DNA from 3 places in the Photorhabdus stackebrandtii genome. Region 2 is predicted to be linked to each of the others. Evidence: predicted binding sites of a transcription regulator. Region 2 holds the regulator's gene; each other region holds the start of a gene.
The links. The regulator PurR, encoded in region 2, represses purine synthesis genes. The targets are predictions, from matches to a motif close to CANGCAAACGTTTGCNTG.

Region 1: a site for PurR is predicted at 2,822-2,839, ahead of purM (phosphoribosylformylglycinamidine cyclo-ligase). Genes of this name have one in related genera too.
Region 3: a site for PurR is predicted at 5,976-5,993, ahead of epd (erythrose-4-phosphate dehydrogenase). Genes of this name have one in related genera too.

The regions. Positions count from the first base shown of each region.
Region 1 is NZ_PUJV01000005.1:100,344-107,640, forward strand. Features, by position in the region: gene C5470_RS06040 (hypothetical protein) at 326-499, shown strand; gene uraA (uracil permease) at 682-1,983, opposite strand; gene upp (uracil phosphoribosyltransferase) at 2,051-2,677, opposite strand; gene purM (phosphoribosylformylglycinamidine cyclo-ligase) at 2,904-3,944, shown strand; gene purN (phosphoribosylglycinamide formyltransferase) at 3,941-4,579, shown strand; gene speG (spermidine N1-acetyltransferase) at 4,682-5,227, shown strand; gene ppk1 (polyphosphate kinase 1) at 5,317-7,297, shown strand, end outside.
Region 2 is NZ_PUJV01000003.1:45,126-52,422, reverse strand. Features, by position in the region: gene C5470_RS03340 (DUF1289 domain-containing protein) at 190-429, opposite strand; gene gloA (lactoylglutathione lyase) at 602-1,015, shown strand; gene rnt (ribonuclease T) at 1,015-1,671, shown strand; gene C5470_RS03325 (Grx4 family monothiol glutaredoxin) at 1,786-2,133, opposite strand; gene purR (HTH-type transcriptional repressor PurR) at 2,704-3,729, shown strand; gene punR (DNA-binding transcriptional activator PunR) at 3,736-4,644, opposite strand; gene punC (purine nucleoside transporter PunC) at 4,793-5,992, shown strand; gene cfa (cyclopropane fatty acyl phospholipid synthase) at 6,291-7,297, shown strand, end outside.
Region 3 is NZ_PUJV01000004.1:167,219-174,515, forward strand. Features, by position in the region: gene C5470_RS05255 (RHS repeat domain-containing protein) at 1-2,067, shown strand, start outside; gene C5470_RS05260 (hypothetical protein) at 2,067-2,420, shown strand; gene fbaA (class II fructose-bisphosphate aldolase) at 2,552-3,628, opposite strand; gene pgk (phosphoglycerate kinase) at 3,682-4,845, opposite strand; gene epd (erythrose-4-phosphate dehydrogenase) at 4,931-5,950, opposite strand; gene C5470_RS05280 (MarR family winged helix-turn-helix transcriptional regulator) at 6,405-6,803, shown strand; gene C5470_RS05285 (antibiotic biosynthesis monooxygenase family protein) at 6,940-7,297, shown strand, end outside.

The sequences.
Region 1 (7,297 bases), on a different contig from region 2:
AAAGGGGGATTCTTCTGTCGTTCTGCCTGAAAATTACAGACTCGACCGGGGCAGTTGCTTTGAAGTTTCATTTGATGCAAAAAACAATTTAGATAATAACACGCTATTTGAGAGGTACCCGACAAATAACCATCATCAGATGATAGGAATTATGTCCGAAGTTGAAAGGTTGATTAATGAGCATATAATGCGGTTAGTCCTAGTGGATACATTTTGCTAGCCGCAGATGAGCGACTGAACCGGGTCTATAAACGATATATTAATCGATTTGTGACACAAAACGGTTTTACCATGACAGATAAATTAGATCCAAGCGGGAGGGGTTATGTCATACATACATAACAAACAAGCTGAAGAAAAAGAAAAGCTTGAACTCGAAAAAGCGGTAGCTAAAAAGGCTGAACGTATGAGAGCTGCTTACAACGCCCTAAAGAAATCCGAACAAGAGGGTACTGTCCGGTATCTCAGTGAAAAGCAGAACTGGTACGTAGTCCGATAAACATTTGAAGGGAGCTTGTCGCTCCTTTTTTCTCCATAACAAATATGCCGCCAGTAAGTTTACGTCCAATTGGTGGTGAACATCTGCTTCCCTAATCTCCTCCACGGATAAAATAAATTATTCTAACCATCCCCGCCCTCCCTGATTAAAACCATTCAAAGCGGGGAAATAAATCGAACTTATTACTTCAATGACTTATCACGTTTAACAGATTCAATTGAAGACTCAATATATTGTTTTTCAGGACGAATAATACTAATCAAGCAGAAAATCAGACTCATACCAATACCCACAATCGTTGCCAGCGCCATACCTTTCAGTTCAGTAACGCCAATATTTATTTTCGCGCCACTGACACCAATAATAAGAATAACGGAGGTCAGAATGAGATTTTGTGCTTTATTGTAATCTACTTTGGAATCAATCAGCACCCGAATACCTGATGCTCCGATAACACCATAAAGCAACAGAGAAACACCGCCCATGACCGGAACAGGCACGGCCTGAATCGCTGCCGCCAGTTTACCGACACAAGAGAGCAGAATCGCCAATACCGCAGCGCCACCAATAACCCAAGTGCTGTATACTTTGGTAACTGCCATCACACCAATATTTTCGCCGTAAGTCGTGTTAGGGGTCGAACCAAAAAAACCTGAAATCACAGTTGAAATACCATTCGCAAACATAGAACGATGCAAGCCCGGTTCTTTCAGCAAATCTTTCTTCACAATATTCGCCGTGACAACTAAATGACCAACATGTTCCGCGATAACAACCAGTGCCGCAGGCAGGATCGTCATTATGGCGAACCATTCAAAACGGGGTGAGTAAAAAGTTGGCAATGCAAACCACGGTGCTTCACGCACAGGTGTCAAGTCAACCTCCCCCATCAGGAATGCCAGTGCGTAACCCACCAACACCCCAATCAAAATCGGAATGATAGCCAGAAATCCACGGAACATTACGGAACCAAGAACAGTAACCGCCAGTGTGACCAGCGAAATTGTCAGCGCCGTTGGATTAACATCAGCGCCTTCTGCCGGACGCAAACCGGCCATATCAGCCGCAACACCTGCAAGCTCCAGCCCGATAACCGCAACAATCGCTCCCATTGCTGCTGGTGGAAACAACACATTAATCCAGCCTCGTCCCGCCACTCTGACAATCAATGAAACCAGACAAAACAGCACACCACACAAGATAAAACCGCCCAACGCTAATTCATACCCCAGTGGCAACAACAATAAAACCGGCGAAATAAATGCAAAACTCGATCCCAAATACGCCGGAATTTTTCCCTTACAGATAACCAGATATAATAATGTACCGATACCGTTAAATAGCAGAATCGTCGCCGGGTTGACTTTAAACAGAATCGGCACCAATACCGTTGCACCAAACATAGCAAAAAGATGTTGGAAGCTCAGTGGAATGGTCTGTAAAAGCGGAGGTCGCTCATCTACCCCAATAGTGCGACGGGTCATTTGTTTATCCTCATCATGTTATCGCATCACGAACCAAAAAAAGCCGACTCAAAAGTCGGCTAACATATTATTTTGTACCAAATATCTTATCGCCCGCATCTCCCAGGCCAGGCACAATGTACCCCTGCTCATTGAGTTTCTCATCAATAGAAGCGGTATACAGTTCTACATTAGGATGGGCTTTTTCCAGCGCAGCAATACCTTCAGGCGCCGCAACCAAAACCAGAACTTTAATCGACTGGCAACCTGCTTTTTTCAGTAAATCAATAGTTGCAATCATGGAACCGCCGGTCGCCAGCATGGGATCAACCACCAGCGCCATACGTTCATCAATATTGGAAGCAAGTTTCTGGAAATAAGGGACAGGTTCTAACGTTTCTTCATCACGATACACACCTACGACACTGATCCGGGCACTTGGCACATTCTCCAATACGCCATCCATCATACCCAACCCTGCACGCAAAATAGGCACAACGGTTATTTTTTTACCTTTAATCTGCTCAACAGCTACCGGGCCACACCAGCCATCAATAGTGACCTTTTCAGTTTCTAAATCAGCGGTTGCTTCATAAGTCAGAAGGCTTCCAACTTCTGCGGCCAGTTCACGAAAGCGTTTGGTGCTGATATCATTTGCTCGCATCAGGCCGAGTTTATGTTTAACAAGAGGGTGGTTCACCTCAACGATCTTCATGGGCTTCTCCTACTGTATGTCAAGTCGCCGGCAGACAAAAAATCGCGAGATTATACCGCCTTTTAACCATAACACCACTACCAATCTGTTGATTTTAATCAAACACCCGCCTTCTCTCCGATAACTGAGATCCTGCATAAGAGTCTCGCAAACGTTTGCTTAGGCTGCTAGAATTGTCAGCGTTCTATCTTAATTTATCAAATGCAACCGCCTTGAGGGCTTCTCAGTGACCAACAAAACCTCTCTCAGCTATAAAGATGCCGGTGTAGATATCGATGCTGGTAATGCCTTAGTAGACCGTATCAAAGGTGTTGTAAAACAGACTCGTCGTCCAGAAGTTATGGGCGGTTTAGGTGGATTTGGCGCTTTATGTGCATTACCGCAAAAATACCGCGAACCTATTCTGGTTTCCGGTACCGACGGTGTGGGTACCAAATTGCGTCTGGCGATGGATCTCAAACGCCATGACACTATCGGCATTGATTTAGTTGCCATGTGCGTCAACGACCTGGTTGTTCAGGGCGCAGAACCCTTGTTCTTCCTTGATTATTATGCAACCGGAAAACTGGATGTTGATACCGCCGCCAGCGTTATCACCGGTATCGCGGAAGGTTGTAAATTATCCGGCTGTGCGCTGGTTGGCGGTGAAACCGCGGAAATGCCGGGGATGTATCACGGTGAAGATTATGATGTTGCCGGTTTCTGTGTTGGTGTCGTAGAGAAATCAGAAATCATTGATGGCAGTAACGTTCAGGCGGGTGATGCCCTGATTGCTCTCGCCGCCAGTGGCCCCCATTCAAACGGCTATTCTCTGATACGCAAAATTCTGTCCGTCAGTAACACAGATCCAGAAACAACCGAGCTTGAAGGCAAATCACTGGCAGATCACCTGCTCGCCCCGACAAAAATTTATGTGAAATCCCTTTTATCCCTGATTGAACACCTTGATATTCACGCGATTGCTCATCTGACCGGCGGCGGTTTCTGGGAAAATATTCCACGTGTCCTGCCTGAAAATACCCAGGCACAAATTAATGAATCCAGTTGGCAATGGCCGGCAATATTTAACTGGCTACAACAAACCGGTAATGTCAGCCGTCATGAAATGTACCGTACATTCAACTGTGGCGTCGGGATGGTCATTGCATTACCACAAACAGCCGTTGAACAAGCGCTTGAATTACTCAATACCGCCGGTGAAAAAGCCTGGCAAATCGGCACCATCGCCACACTGAAAGAGGGCGAACAACAGGTTGTTATTCAATGAAAAACATCGTTGTCTTGATCTCCGGTAACGGCAGCAATCTCCAGGCGGTGATTGACACCTGCCAGCAGAACAAAATCAGTGGGCAAATTTGTGCGGTATTCAGTAATAACGCCGATGCTTATGGTCTGCTGCGGGCTAAACAGGCGGAAATTCCCACCCACGTCGTCAGCCCAAAAGACTATGCGGATCGTCAAACTTATGATCAAGCACTGAAACACGCCATTGATCAGTATCAACCTGATTTGGTCATTCTCGCAGGTTACATGCGTATCCTGACGCCGGATTTTGTTCAGCACTATCTTGGTCGCCTGCTGAATATTCACCCTTCTCTATTGCCAAAATATCCCGGTCTGCATACTCACCGCAAAGCAATGGAAAATGGCGATACAGAACACGGCACTTCGGTTCATTTTGTGACAGAAGAGCTGGATGGCGGCCCGGTGATCCTGCAAGCCAAAGTCCCTATTTTTGCAAATGACCAAGAAAGCGAGGTTATTAAACGGGTTCAAACTCAGGAGCACGATATCTACCCATTAGTTATCAACTGGTTTGTCGAAGGACGCCTGAGCATGGTTAATGGCAAAGCGCATCTGGATGGGAATATTCTTCCACCACAAGGCTATGCCGCAGAATAATCTATTTATTCACCCCTACTTACAGTGCTGTGGTATTATACCCGGCACTGCGAACTAATATTAATAATACTCTGTTATTTATTAAAAACACCGAGGTATCAAATGTCTGGTGGTTCTCATTCTCCACCTGTCAGGTTACGCCCCCTTGAGCGGGAAGATCTGCCTTTTATCCATCAATTAGATAACAACGCCAGCGTCATGCGTTACTGGTTCGAAGAGCCTTATGAAGCTTTCGTTGAACTGAGCGATCTCTACGACAAACATATTCACGATCAGAACGAGCGCCGGTTTATTATCGCGAGTTCTGACGCCAAAGTTGGGCTGGTTGAACTAGTCGAAATCGACTACATCCATCGCCGGGCAGAATTTCAGATCATTATCGATCCGACATATCAGGGCCAGGGCCATGCAACCAAAGCGGCAACACTGGCAATGGAATACGCATTTTCTGTGCTTAATCTGTATAAACTCTACCTGATTGTCGATAAGGAAAATAGTAAAGCCATTCATATCTACAATAAGCTGGGTTTCTACACTGAGGGCGAATTAATAGATGAATTCTTTATTAATGGCTGTTACCGCACAGCAATTCGCATGTGTGTTTTCCAACATCAATATTTCGCATCCAAGGCAGATAAAAAAGCCTGAACCCGCCATGACAGACGAGGTTATAACAACAGGCCACGACTAACAATATTCAAAATTTCAATACCTTTACCTCAACACCTGGAGTAACAATGTCCCAAGACAGGCTCTATACCGAGAAAGAACTTAGTTGGTTATCCTTCAACGAACGTGTGCTTCAGGAAGCGGCGGATAAGAGCAACCCATTGATAGAACGGATGCGGTTCCTGGGTATTTACTCCAATAATCTGGACGAATTCTACAAAGTTCGTTTTGCTGATGTGAAACGGCGGATACTGATTAATGAAGAGCGCGGATCCGCCACCAGCTCCCGGCATGTACTGAAAAAGATCCAATCCAAAGTCGCTAAAACCGATCATGAATTTGATGTGCTCTATAATGAATTACTGCTGGAAATGGCCCGCAATCAGATTTTCCTGATCAATGAACGGCAAATTTCACCGAATCAGCAAATCTGGTTACGCCAATATTTTCGTCAACATTTGCGACCCCATATCACACCAATCCTGATTAACCCGGAAACGAATCTGGTTGAATTTCTGAAAGATGACTACACTTATCTGGCGGTTGAAATTGTCCGCGGCCAGAATATCCAATATGCATTACTGGAAATTCCGTCAGATAAGGTGCCACGTTTTGTTAATTTGCCGCCTGAAATGCCACGCCGCCGCAAATCAATGATCCTGCTGGATAATATTCTGCGCTACTGTCTTGATGAAATTTTCAAAGGCTTCTTTGACTATGATTCACTCAATGCCTATTCAATGAAAATGACCCGTGATTCTGAATATGATTTAGCAACAGAGATGGAATCAAGCCTGCTCGAATTGATGTCATCTACCCTGAAACAACGGCTGACTGCGGAACCGGTAAGACTCGTTTATCAAAGAGAAATGCCGGATGAAATGGTGGAATTACTGCGTAGCAAGCTTGGCCTGTCAAATGACGACTCGGTGATCGCTGGCGGACGCTATCACAACTTTAAAGATTTCATTAAATTTCCCAATGAGGGAAAGAAAAACCTGCTAAACAGACCCTTACCGAGATTACGGCACACTTGGTTTGATAATTTTCGCAATGGTTTTGATGCTATTCGTGAACAGGATGTTCTGCTCTATTATCCCTATCACACCTTTGAACACGTGCTGGAATTACTGCGGCAGGCTTCTTTTGACCCAAGCGTGCTTTCCATCAAGATCAATATTTATCGGGTAGCAAAAGACTCCCGCATTATTGAATCAATGATTCATGCTGCCCACAACGGTAAAAAAATTACCGTGGTTGTTGAATTGCAGGCACGATTTGATGAAGAAGCCAATATTCATTGGGCCAAACGGCTGACCGAAGCGGGCGTACATGTTATTTTCTCAGCACCTGGGCTAAAGATTCACGCAAAACTGTTTTTTATTTCTCGTCTGGAAGGCGAGGAAATTGTTCGCTATGCCCATATTGGTACAGGTAACTTTAATGAAAAAACAGCGCGTCTCTATACCGATTATTCCCTGCTGACAGCCAATCCGAAAATTACCAACGAAGTCCGTCGGGTATTCAACTTTATTGAAAACCCTTATCGCCCGGTCAACTTTGAAAACCTGATGGTTTCGCCGCAAAATTCCCGTGCGATGCTCAACCAGCTTATTTCTCAGGAAATCGCAAACGCCAGAACAAATAAACCCGCTGGCATTACATTAAAAATCAATAACCTTGTTGATAAAGAGCTGGTGGACCGCCTGTACGATGCCTCAGAAGCCGGTGTAAAAATACGGCTGCTGATACGTGGTATGTGTTCACTGGTGCCCAATCAGCCAGGATTTAGCGAAAATATTCAAATCACCAGTATCGTTGACCGTTACCTCGAACATGATCGGGTTTATGTCTTTACCAATAACGGTGATGAAAAAGTCTTTCTCTCCTCTGCCGACTGGATGACCCGTAATATCGACTACCGGATTGAAGTTGCTGTCTGCCTGCTTGATCCACAATTGAAACAGCGTGTACTGGATATTCTCGAACTACAATTCAACGATACGGTAAAAGCCCGTTACGTCGATAAAGAATTGAGCAACAGTTATG
Region 2 (7,297 bases):
CCATTTAAAACATAAAGTTATAAAAACATTTAAAATAAAAACTGTTAGTCATCCCATTGAGCAATAAATAAAAAAATAACAAACAAAACACCTTAAATTATAGTAGAACATTTATAACTTTGCCAAAAATATAACCCTATATAAGTAAATCATTGAATTGTTAACTCTAATAACCTCAAAATTTTCTAATTAAAATAGGGATGGCTGCTCAGGCAATTCTTCATCTGTCTGATTTTGTGCTCTCACTGCACGTAAATATCTTTGCCGGCACAATCTCAATACTTCACGCTTTTGTCCATCTGACATTTTCATCCAATTAAATCTTTCTTCCCGACTGCGATAACATCCCAAACAAAAGCCCCGCTCATTAGCCTGACAAATTCCTCGACAAGGACTGGGAATAGCAAAGAACTCTAGTTGCTCGACCATCACATCCCGTTTCCTATACAATTCACATGCTATATTTAATTATAAACCCAGATGAGAATAAATTATAATTATGGATAAATTGAACTGTAACCGTAAGACACGTTATAGTTAGTAGTTTTTGTGCGGCCTGCCGCACAAAAATACTGAGAAAACCATTAAATTAGAGGTAATTATGCGCTTACTCCATACCATGATCCGCGTAGGTGATCTACAACGCTCCATCGACTTTTACACTAAAGTATTAGGAATGCGCCTGCTGCGCGTCAGTGAGAATACAGAATATAAGTACTCACTCGCCTTCGTTGGCTACACAGATGAAAGCGAAGGGGCGGTGATCGAGTTAACTTATAACTGGGGAGTTGACCATTATGCAATGGGAGAGGCCTTTGGTCACATAGCATTGGGTGTTGATGATGTCGCAGCCACTTGCGAATGTATCCGCAAAGCGGGGGGTGACATTACCCGTGAAGCCGGCCCGGTAAAAGGTGGAACAACCATTATTGCTTTCGTTGAAGATCCAGACGGTTACAAAATTGAACTTATTGAAAATAAAAATGCCAGCAACGCCCTGGGTAACTCAATCTGATGTTTGATAAAAAAGAGCCAAACGTCCTTAGTGGACGTTTTCGAGGTTATTACCCTGTCGTTATTGATGTTGAAACTGGCGGCTTTAATGCCAAAACAGACGCGTTACTTGAAATTGCCGCCATCACACTGGAGATGGATGATCAAGGTTGGCTGGTGCCCAGTGAATCACTTCATTTCCATATTGAGCCATTTGAGGGAGCAAATCTTGAACCAGCAGCCCTAGAGTTTACCGGCATCGATCCATCAAATCCGCTACGTGGCGCAGTAAGCGAATATGAAGCTTTACACGCTATTTTTAAAATGGTCCGTAAAGGGATAAAAAACAATCATTGCAGCCGGGCCATTATTGTTGCGCACAATGCTAACTTTGATCATAGCTTTGTTATGGCTGGCGCAGAACGCGCCAGACTGAAGCGGAATCCGTTTCATCCATTTGCGACTTTTGATACAGCTGCTTTAGGCGGTCTGGTATTAGGACAAACGATTTTAGCAAAAGCCTGTGCTACAGCCGGGATCCCATTCGACAATACTCAGGCTCACAGCGCCTTATATGATACTGAGCGCACCGCTGAATTATTCTGTGAAATGGTTAATCGCTGGAAACAACTTGGTGGTTGGCCATTAGCAACAGCAGAAGAAGAAAAAACCGGATAGACTTATAGCTAACTATAAGATTAATATAATCAAATTGAAATTTAAGCAATAACAAAAACCCCCATATATCTACATATGGGGAGATAGCACAATAGCCTGTCGCTAATTTAAAAATTATTCTGTTGCGTTTTCGTCTTGAGAGCGATATTTATCAGCGGTCTCTTTAATTAATGTTTGTAGCTCACCTCGTTGATACATTTCAATAATAATATCGCATCCACCTATCAACTCCCCCTCAACCCAAAGCTGAGGAAAAGTTGGCCAATTAGCATATTTTGGCAATTCTGCACGAATATCGGGATTTTGCAAAATATCTACATAAGCAAAACGTTCACCACATGCAGATAAAGCCTGAACAGCCTGTGCAGAAAATCCACAATTTGGTAATTTAGGAGAGCCTTTCATATACAGCAGAATCGGGTTCTCTTTAATTTGGCGCTCAATCTTATCAATAGTCGTCATTTTTATTTCCTTTAAACCAACATCGTCACAATATTGGCGGAGAATACCATTTTCTTTCACTAATATGCATCCTGATATTTTCTTATCCTTGAACAGATGGTCTCTTTTTGACTGTTATATTCAAAGGGCAGATAAGCCATTGAAGCTGCCTGCCCTCTTTCCTTTCAATATAAAACCCAATTTTTACATCACCTAATCAATTCAAAACATCAGGCAAAGATCACGCAAACAGCGGCAAAAATGGCAATCATCACCAACGTGCTCACCGCAGTAAATAAGCCAAGCTTCAAATCGGTATTCATCGATCCCCCTCAGAATAGAAGTCTATAACCACAAATACCATTCAGTTAACATGGTTAATTATCCTTAACATTAAGGAAAAAACATAAAATAGCGATTACCCTGTATTTTATAACATTGATTATTGCTTTCACTTTTGAGCCAGATCAGACAAAATTCAGGATTTATCGCTAATTTATTGCCAGCAGACACCCTAATGTATAAAGATACTGGCAAACAATTAACAAAGAGTTTTAAATTTAGACCAAAAGGTCAGGAGTCTTTCATCTCATGGCAACGATCAAAGATGTGGCTAAACACGCTGGCGTTTCAACCACTACCGTATCCCATGTTATTAATAAAACCCGTTTCGTCGCCGAAGATACCAAGGCCGCCGTTTGGGCTGCTATCAAAGAATTGAGTTATTCACCCAGTGCCGTTGCTCGCAGTCTGAAAGTTAACCATACAAAATCGATCGGATTACTGGCAACATCCAGCGAAGCCCCCTATTTTGCTGAAGTCATTGAAGCCGTTGAAAACAGTTGTTATAGCAAAGGCTATACGCTGATTTTGTGTAACTCACACAATAACATTGATAAACAGAAAGCCTATCTGGCCATGCTGGCACAAAAACGGGTGGATGGATTGCTGGTGATGTGTTCAGAATACCCGGAACAGTTGTTGGGAATGTTGGAAGATTATCGCCATATTCCCATGGTCGTCATGGATTGGGGACAAGCCAGAGGTGATTTCACTGATACTATTATTGATAACGCATTCCACGGCGGTTATCTGGCTGGTCGCTATCTTATTGAGCGTGGTCATCGTGATATTGGTGCGATCCCTGGTCCCTTAGCACGAAACACCGGTGGTGGCCGTCATCAGGGGTTCTTAAAAGCATTAAAAGAAGCCAGTATTCCAATCAGAGAAGAGTGGATTGTTCAAGGGGATTTTGAACCAGAATCGGGCTACAAAGCCATGCATCAAATTCTGAATCAAAAACAGCGTCCGACCGCAGTTTTCTGTGGTGGCGATGTGATGGCAATGGGGGCTATTTGTGCTGCTGATGAATTAGGATTACGCGTCCCACAGGATATTTCTGTGATCGGTTACGACAATATACGCAACGCCCGCTATTTCTCTCCAGCATTGACAACTATCCATCAGCCAAAAGAACGTCTGGGGCAAATGGCATTTTCTATGTTACTGGACAGAATAGTCAGTAAACGTGAAGATGCACAAACTATTGAAGTACATCCACGTTTGGTTGAACGGCGTTCTGTCACAGATGGCCCATTTATCGACTATCGCCGTTAATCCTCCCTATTCATCCTGAAGCCATTCAGCATTAAGAGTTTCACTATCGCCGAGATAACCAAGAAGCCAACTTAATGCCGGAGAATGGCTATTTTGCACCCATGTCAAACAACATGGGCTATCTGGCAAAGGCTGCTCTAATTCCAATGCTTCCAGTTTCTTCTGCCGGATCAGTGGCATTGCCCTATGCTTCGGGACCATTCCCACACATAAACCCTCATTCAGACAAGCCAGACCAGACTCCCAATCAGGTACCACCAGCCTGCGCTGATTATCCAGAGTCCAGGTATCACGCTTCGGTAAATTGCGGGATGTATCCTCAAGACACAAGCTAGGATAAGGTCGCATTTGATCATCAGACAGTAGACCCGTCAGCTGAGTTAAAGCATGACCCGTACTGACGACACACAGCCAGGGCATAAACCCCATATCCCTGAAACTGTACCTTTCCCCTACCGGCGCTACCCGGGTGGCCCCAATTGCAACATCAACCCGGCCATCCACCAGCGCGTCCCATACACCATTGAATACTTCCTGATGAATAAACAGCTCTATATCAGGAAAATGGTGATAAAAATCAAGAATAAGCTGACGACTGCGTTCTGGTTTAACAACCCGGTCAATCGCAATACTGAACTGCCCTCTCCAGCCATTTGCAACCTGTTGGCACTGATGACGCGTGTCAATCATTTTTTTGATAACAGCGCGAGCCTCTTTGATAAAAATACTGCCTGATTCAGTTAATTCCACATCCCGATGACGACGTTCAAACAACGGGACGGCAAGCCACTCTTCCAGCTGCCTTACGGTATAACTGATCGCAGAAGGGACGCGGTGAAGTTCCGTTGCAGCAGCACTAAAACTTCCCGTTCTGGCAACAGCATCCACAACTTCAAGTGAATATTCTGACCACATAATTTTACCTTTCAATTTTTTTCATAGCATTATCCAAATATTACCGTTTCACAAGTAAAAATCACGGCATATAGAATATGTACAAATATTCTTATCTACCTATTCACAGCAAGTTATTTCAATCATGATATCCAAAGAGAGTAATCAAATGAAAAACTCAAGTCAGTTCATGTTCTACCTTGCAGGCTTGAGTATGCTGGGTTATCTGGCTATTGATATGTATCTACCGGCATTCGGCCCTATGCAACAAGAATTGGGCACATCGGCGGGAGCAATCAGTGCCAGCCTGAGCATCTTTCTTGCAGGTTTTGCCTTTGCTCAACTTTTGTGGGGGCCTCTTTCAGATCGCTTTGGAAGAAAGCCTATTATTATCACCGGGTTATCAATGTTTTCTGTTGGCTGTCTGGGTATGCTTTGGATAACAGACGCCACGCAACTTTTAGTTTTGCGTTTTATCCAAGCCATAGGTGTTTGTTCAGCCGCGGTTTCATGGCAAGCATTAGTTATTGATCGTTATGATGCCAACCATACCAAACGCGTTTTTGCCACGATCATGCCCCTGGTCGCACTTTCCCCCGCCCTGGCGCCTTTGATAGGGGCCTGGCTGTTACAACATGGCGGCTGGCGCATCATTTTCCTGGTATTACTGGCAATTACATTATTACTGCTGTTGCCTACTCTATTTCTGCAAGAAAACCGCAAAAAAAAGAGTGAGACTGAAACGCAGAAAAGCCATGTATCTTTCTTTACGTTACTAAAATCGCCGGTGTTCAGTGGCAACGTCCTGATATTTGCATCATGCAGCGCTGGTTTTTTCGCCTGGCTAACAGGTTCACCTTTTATTCTCGGTAATATGGGCTATAGCCCAAACGACATCGGTTTGAGTTACGTGCCACAAACATTAGCCTTTATGGCCGGTGGTTATGGGTGCCGCAGTATCTTGACCAAAATAAGAAGTGAAGTTGTTTTCCCTTATCTGTTGGTTGGCTATGCTGTCAGCATGATTGTGCTGTATTTAATCGCAAAATTCAGCGAACCAACTATGTTCACGATTCTGGTCCCTTTCTGTTTTATGGCCGCTATGAATGGTGCTTCATATCCAATTGCAGTCGCTAATGCTTTATCCGCTTACCCACAAGACAGTGGAAAAGCCGCCGCATTGCAAAACACGCTCCAATTAGGGCTCTGTTTTATTGCCAGCCTGATTGTTTCAGCATTTATTAACAATCCGCTTATATCGACAACCACTGTCATGGCTTCTACCGTTATTCTGATGGCATTAGGATATTTTATACAGTGGAAAAAAAAAGCTGATAGCTGTATTCAATCTGTTGAAAAACATTCCTGATATTAATCAAATCATTACTTCAATAAAGACTGTTAATTATCAATTAATTACAGTCTTTATTTATTAATTGATGAAACAACTTTCCGCTTTTATACTCATACAAGCTCCTTATTATAAATAACCTGAATTTGAGGTTTTCAGGAGCAATGATGGCCCCGATTAAGTTTATGGATTAGTCATTTTTAGGGTTTCTCGCTTTAATTCTTTGCTACTTTTTGCATTTTGCTCCCTCGCATTCTGCTTTGTTAGCTAAAACGAACCCCCCTCAATATTCCATCACCCTAACCTTGGAGAGTATATGAGTTCATCGCACATTGAAAACCAAAAAATCGTCACTAATTTCTGGCAGCGAATTGCCAATGAAATGCTACAAGAAGCAGGGGTTCAGATTAATGGTCACAATCCCTATGATATCCAGGTAAAAAACCCTGATTTCTATAAAAGAGTTTTACAACAGGGTTCAATGGGATTAGGTGAAAGTTATATGGATGGCTGGTGGGATTGTGAGCGGTTAGATATTTTCTTTTATCGCATTTTACGTGCTGGATTAGAAAATAAAATTCCCAGTAATTTCAAAGATACACTGAAAATCGCAATAACCCGCTTACGTAATTTACAAACTCCAAAACGATCATGGATTGTCGGTCATAAACATTATGATTTAGGCAATGATCTTTTTACCCGCATGCTTGACCCTTATATGCAATATTCCTGCGGATATTGGAAACAAGCAGAAACATTAGAACAGGCTCAACTTGATAAATTGAAGCTCATCTGCGAGAAATTAGAACTCTCTCCAGGTATGACTCTGCTGGATATTGGGTGTGGTTGGGGTGGGCTATCAATTTATGCTGCAAAAAACTATGGTGTTTTCGTAACCGGAGTAACCGTTTCGGCTGAACAACAGAAATACGCACAGAAACAATGTGCAGATCTGGACGTAAACATTATTCTAAAAGACTATCGGGATTTACATCAGCAATTTGACAGAATTGTTTCTGTTGGTATGTTTGAACACGTCGGGCCTAAAAATTATTTGACCTACTTCGACGTTGTTCAAAGAAACCTGAAACCTGATGGTTTATTCCTGCTACACACCATCGGCTCCAACAAAAGCAAAGTCAGCGCTGACCCGTGGATCAGCAAATATATTTTTCCTAATGGCTGCGTGCCTTCTCTTGAACAAATAGCACACACCAGCAAAAGCCGTTTTGTTATGGAAGATTGGCATAATTTTGGTGCCGATTATGATCGCACACTGATGGCCTGGCATGAAAGATTTATTGCCCGTTGGCCGGAGATACA
Region 3 (7,297 bases), on a different contig from region 2:
GTCCGTCAAAACCATCGATATGAAGGTAACACGCTGCCCGGTCGCCTGCTCGCTATCACCGAGCAAGTACAGACGGAAGAGAAAATTACCGAACGCCTTATCTGGGCAGGCAATACAGCCACCGAGAAAGATCTCAACCTCGCCGGTCAGTGTGTTAGCCATTACGATACCGCGGGATTAACTCAACTGAACAGCCTTTCCCTGACAGGTACCGTTTTATCACAATCCCACCAGTTGTTGCTTGATAGTCAGGAAGCTGATTGGACAAGTGAAGACCAGAGCATCTGGCAGAAAAAACTGAGCAACGATGTCTATATTACCCAAAGTAAAACCGATACGACTGGCGCTCTGTTGAGCCAAACCGATGCAAAAGGAAACACACAGCGTCTGGCCTATGATGTGGCCGGGCAGCTCAAAGGGAGCTGGCTAACGCTAAAAGGCCAGAGTGAACAAGTTATTATCAAATCCCTGACCTACTCCGCCGCCGGACAAAAATTACGTGAAGCGCACGGTAACGGTGTTATCACGGAATACCGCTATGAACCGGAAACTCAGCGGCTTATCGGTATCACCACCCGCCGTCCGTCAGACACCAAAGTGTTACAGGATTTACGCTATGAATATGACCCAGTAGGCAATGTGATAGGTATCCGTAATGACGCGGAAGCCACCCGCTTCTGGCATAATCAGAAAGTGGTACCAGAGAATATCTACACCTACGATTCTCTGTATCAATTAATCAAAGCAACTGGCCGCGAAATGGCGAATATCAGTCAGCAAAGTCACCAACTTCCTTCTCCCGTTTCACCTTCTGACAACAACACTTATACCAACTACACTCGCAGCTACAGTTACGATCACAGCGGTAATCTGATGCAAATCCGGCACAGCTCACCAGCCACTCAAAACAACTACACGACAGGTATCACGATCTCAAATCGCAGCAATCGGGGTGTTCTCAGCACGTTAACTACCGATCCAAATAAAGTTGATGCACTGTTCGATGCTGGCGGTCACCAAACCAGTCTGTTGCCCGGACAGTCTCTGGTCTGGACACCACGAGGCGAATTGAAGCAAGTCAATAACAGCATAGGAAACGAGTGGTATCGCTACGGCAGTGATGGGATGCGGCGGCTGAAAGTCAATGAACAGCCAACACAAAATACCACACAGCAGCAGCGGGTCACTTATCTGCCTGGATTGGAACTACGCATAACACAAAACAGCGCCACCATAACGGAAGACCTGCAAGTTATCACGGTAGGTGAAACCGGTCGCGCACAAGTGCAGGCATTGCATTGGGAGAGCGGTAAACCAGAAGGTATCGACAACAATCAGCTACGTTACAGTTACGATAACCTTATCGGCTCCAGCCAGCTTGAACTGGATAATCAGGGGCAGATTATCAGTGAAGAAGAATACTACCCATTTGGTGGTACCGCATTATGGGCGGCAAACAGCCAGATAGAAGCCAGTTATAAAACTATTCGCTACTCAGGCAAAGAGCGGGATGCCACCGGGCTGTATTATTACGGTTACCGCTATTATCAATCGTGGACGGGTAGATGGTTAAGTGCAGACCCGGCAGGAACAATTGATGGACTGAATTTATACCGGATGGTAAGGAATAATCCAATTAGTTTACAAGATGAGAATGGATTAGCACCAGAAAAAGGAAAATATACAAAAGAGGTGAATTCACTTGATAAATTAAAATTTAAATTAGCGGCACGAAGCTCACATGTCGTCAAATGGGATGAAAGAGAAAGAAGTTATGCAAAAAATAGTTCGTTGAAAGTTGTTCGTGTAGGAGATAGCAATCCTTCAGGTTATTTGCTTGGTCATGAAGAATTGTTAAGAAGCATAGAACAAAGTCAAATAATATACAGCAGACTTGAAGAAAATACCTCCCTTACAGAAAAGTCAAAGGAAAATCTTTCCTTAGGAGCTGAGATATCCGGTTATATGGCAAGAACGATAAGGGATACAATATCAGAGCACAGCGAAGGACATAAATATAGAAGCAATCACCCTGATTTTTATGCAGAACAGACTTCTTTGCTTTAATGGATAAAAGTGAAAAAAACAATTATACAGGTGAAAGAAAAATTTATGCGGCAATGGAAGTTAAGACATATCATGATATAAAAAATAAAAAAACAGAATTACATGTCAACTATGCATTAGCTCATCCCTATACTCAATTCAGTAATGAAGAAAGAGCTATGCTACAAGAAACAGAACCCGCTGTTGCAACCAATAGAGAGTATAATTTCAAAGGCGTTGGAAAATTCCTGACAATAAAAGCCATAAAAAAATCACTAAAAGGACAAAATATAAATAAAATATCAACAGAAGCTATTAACATTCGCTCCGCGGCTATTGCTAATAAATTAGGAATGAGGAGAGCTTCACAATAAAAAGACTCATTTGGAATGCTACTTCAAATAAAATAAAGGTGTTTCTATAACATCATTAATTGAATATAGAAACACCCGCGAAAAACCCTCTGAATTTCCATTCAGGGGGTTACTGATAACATCAATACCAATTACAGCACATCAACCGCATTCAGTTCCCTGAAAGCCTGTTCCAGACGGACAATCATAGAAACCTGACCGGCACGCAGCCATACGCGTGGATCGTAGAATTTCTTATTGGGTTTATCTGCGCCTTCTGGATTACCCAGCTGGCCTTGCAGATAGCCTTCGTTCTTTTTGTAATAATTCAGAATACCTTCCCAAGTCGCCCATTGGGTGTCGGTATCAATATTCATTTTAACAACGCCGTAGCTGACAGCTTCCTTGATCTCTTCCGCTGTAGAACCGGAACCGCCGTGAAAAACAAAGTCCAGGCTGTTGTGTGGCAGATTAAATTTCTCAGCAACATAGTCCTGCGAGTTACGCAGAATTTTTGGTGTCAGCTTAACGTTGCCTGGCTTATAGACACCATGAACGTTACCGAAAGAAGCAGCAATAGTAAAACGTGGGCTGATAGCGTTCAGTTTCTCATAAGCATAAGCAACGTCTTCCGGTTGAGTGTATAGGGCGGAGCTATCCATATGGCTGTTATCAACACCATCTTCTTCACCACCAGTACAACCCAATTCGATTTCCAATGTCATATCGATTTTTGCCATACGAGCCAGATACTTACTGCAAATTTCAATATTTTCTTCCAACGACTCTTCTGACAGATCGATCATATGGGAAGAGAACAACGGCTTACCCGTCGCCGCATAATGCTTTTCACCCGCATCTAACAGGCCGTCAATCCACGGCAGCAGTTTACGCGCACAGTGGTCAGTATGCAGGATCACAGGAACACCATAATGTTCAGCCATCTGATGAACATGGTGAGCACCAGAAATTGAACCCAGAATAGCCGCTTGCTGACCTTCAGCTTTCACGCCCTTACCGGCAATAAAAGCAGCACCGCCATTAGAGAACTGAATGATAACTGGAGAACGAACTTTAGCAGCCGTTTCCAAAACTGCGTTGATTGAATCAGTACCTACACAGTTTACCGCCGGCAACGCAAAGTGGTTTTCTTTGGCTATTGCGAACACTTTTTGAACATCATCACCAGTGATGACACCCGGTTTTACGAAATCAAAAATTTTAGACATGTTACGTGGGTCCTGTTTAGAGCGGGCAGATAAAACTGCCCGTCATGACTTAATTACTGTTTTGCACGTTCTTCCAGCATCACAACCGCAGGCAATTTCTTTCCTTCCACAAACTCAAGGAAAGCACCGCCACCAGTAGAGATGTAAGAAATTTTGTCAGCAATACCAAACAGGTCAATTGCTGCCAGAGTATCGCCGCCACCTGCGATAGAGAATGCGTCACTATCAGCAATTGCGCGAGCGACAATTTCAGTTCCTTGGCGGAAATTAGGGAATTCAAATACACCAACCGGGCCATTCCACAGAATAGTTTTAGCGCTTTTCAGGATATCTGCCAAGCGTTGAGCGGATTCATCTCCCAAATCGAGGATTTGTTCATCATCTTTAATATCGCCGGTAGATTTCAAGATAGCCTCAGCAGTTTCAGAGAATTCTGTTGCGACACGAACATCAGTTGGCACTGGAATATCACAGCTTATCAGCAGTTTTTTCGCTTCTGGGATCAAGTCATCTTCATACAATGAACGGCCTACATTGTGACCTTCCGCAGCAACAAAAGTATTCGCGATACCTCCACCCACAATCAGTTGATCCGCGATTTTGGACAGTGTGTCCAATACGGTCAGCTTGGTTGAAACTTTAGAGCCACCAACAATAGCAACCATTGGACGGGCTGGCTTATCCAGCGCTTTACCCAATGCATCCAGTTCTGCGAACAGCAGAGGACCGGCACAGGCAACAGGCGCAAACTTAGCCACACCGTGGGTAGAAGCCTGGGCACGATGCGCCGTACCAAATGCATCCATAACATAAATATCACACAAAGAAGCGTATTTTTTAGCCAGAGTTTCGTCGTCTTTCTTCTCACCTTTATTAAAGCGAACATTTTCCAGAACAACCAGCTCACCTTCCGCTATGTCCACACCTTCCAGATACTCTTTTTCCAGACGAATCGGAGAAGACAATTTCTCTTTTAGGTAATCTACTACTGGTTTCAGCGAGAATTCTTCATTGTATTCGCCTTCAGTAGGACGGCCGAGGTGAGAAGTGATCATCACCTTGGCGCCCTGTTTTAATGCTGCTTCGATGGTCGGCAAAGAAGCACGGATACGCGCATCAGAGGTGACTTTGCCATCTTTTACCGGAACGTTCAGGTCAGCACGGATCAAAACTCGCTTACCCGCCAGATCTAAATCGGTCATCTTAATTACAGACATGGTGAATCCTCTCGTTGATTCTCTAAATTGTTTAATCTTGTGCCGTGTGCAGATCTATTATTATGCACAGTCTGTCAGCAACAGATCATTTGAAACCCGTAGCAGCCATTGCTAACGTTGTATCCAACATTCGGTTAGCAAAACCCCACTCATTATCACACCAGACTAATGTCTTAATCAGATGTTGCCCACTGACCCGCGTTTGTGTGCCATCAACAATCGCACTGTGGGGATCGTGGTTAAAATCCGTTGAGACTAACGGCAATTCGGTATAGTCAACTATACCACGAAATGAAGTTGCTGCTGATTTTTGCATTAATTCATTGATTTTTTTGACATTCACTGGAGATTTTACTGTAACGCTCAAATCAATAGCAGTAACATTAATCGTTGGTACGCGTACTGAGATGGCTTCAAAACGGTCACAGAATTTTGGAAAAATCCGGGTTATCCCTGCGGCCAATTTTGTATCCACCGGAATGATAGACTGGCTGGCGGCCCGGGTACGCCGTAAATCCTGATGATAGGCATCAATCACAGGCTGGTCATTCATTGAGGCATGAATTGTTGTCACTGTGCCAGACTCAATCTCAAATGCATCATCCAATAATTTAATGATAGGAATAATGCAGTTGGTGGTACAAGAAGCATTAGATACAATGCGATCTTCTGCTGTCAGTAAGTCCTGATTCACACCATAGACCACCGTTGCGTCTAAATCATTACCGCCCGGATGGGAAAACAGCACCTTTTTTGCGCCACTGGCAAGATGTGCTTCCCCATCAGCTCTGCTGCCATATATCCCACTGCAATCAAGAACAATATCAATTCCCAATTCTTGCCAAGGCAATGCCGATATATCGGGTTGATGAAACAGACGAATATTATCGTCACCAACCTGCAACAAATCATTATTCAGACGCACATCCCAGGCAAAACGGCCGTGACTGGAGTCATACTTCAGCAAGTGGGCAATCCCTTCGGCCCCCGCCAACTCATTAACAGCAATAATAGCAATTTCAGCCCGACGCCCAGACTCATAAAGAGCACGCAAAATACTGCGCCCTATCCTGCCAAAACCGTTTATTGCTACCTTGATTGTCATGTTACTCCCTGAATATAGTTATTACCACGCAACCGTTTAGGATAAACGACGCAATCACTTATGTACTGATTGCTTATCACAAAATTGCTAAAACTGTGGCACAAAAAACTCTCCAGACAACAAAACGAAACGATTCAGCTACTGACAATGAGATTAAGGGAAAAGCAGATTGATGGCAATAGTAAAAAGTGATCAAAGTACAAAACGGAAAAACATGCCAGCATTTGATGTAAGTCAAATCCAATACATTGATCTATCAATACCATCCGCTTAAATATTGACAACCAGTTTCAATATATGGAAACTAGTTGTCGTTTATTGAAGTGCAAGATTAAGGAAGTAAATCGTGTCGATCAAGAAAACTCCGGCGTCTGAGGTATTCAACGAGATCACATTAGCAGTGTTCCGGCTCAATGCCCGATTGCTCTCTAAAGGGGATAAGCTCGTTGCCCCGTTGGGAATCACGAGCGCGATATGGCAGGTGCTCTGTGCGATTGCACTCGCACCACATCCACTCTCAGCGCCCCAGATTGCCGCAGCAATGAGCATCACACGCCAAGGTGCACAGAAACAACTGAATCTTGGATTGAAGGCAGGAATGGTGAAAACCATCATTAATCCCCGGCACGAACGTTCACCGCTCTATCGACTCACTGGGCTTGGTCAGCATACCTTTGATACAGCGACGTCGCTTGAAACCGAATGGATGGAATCGCTCGTGAAAGACGCTGAACTCAACGAGCTGAAAGTGACGTTGGACACATTACTCAGCCTGGTGGCTAGACTGGAAGATCCATCGATGCCAGATAGTGCTGAGGATTGGATTGTCAATCACGACAAAGCATGCGACTAAAATACGACGTACCAACGGATCGCTGCGCAATCTACGTTGGCATGTCTCCGTCATGAACCGTATGAATCACGCGGTTCACTTCGGCAAAATAGTGAAATAAACATAAATACAAACAAGTAACTTTCAGGAGATAAAGATGCTCAAGCTAGAAGAAATGGACACCCACGTGACCATGCGGGAACAATTATTTTCGAACACCGATGGCTCCATAGTGCTGATGAACATATTCCATGTTGATCCTTCACAGGCAGACATCCTGGTGGCCGCTTGGAAGGAAGATGCGGAGTATTTCCGGGCACAGACCGGCTTGATTTCTGCGCAATTGCATCGCGGGATCGCCGGCAGTGGTACGTTCATGAACTATGCTGTTTGGGAAAATCTGGAGTGCTTTCGCACCGCATTCACAAGCCCCGAATTCCAGGAGAAGCTTGCCAGGTATCCCGATGGAATGATCGGGTCACCACACGTATTTCAAAAATTAACCGTTCCTGGGA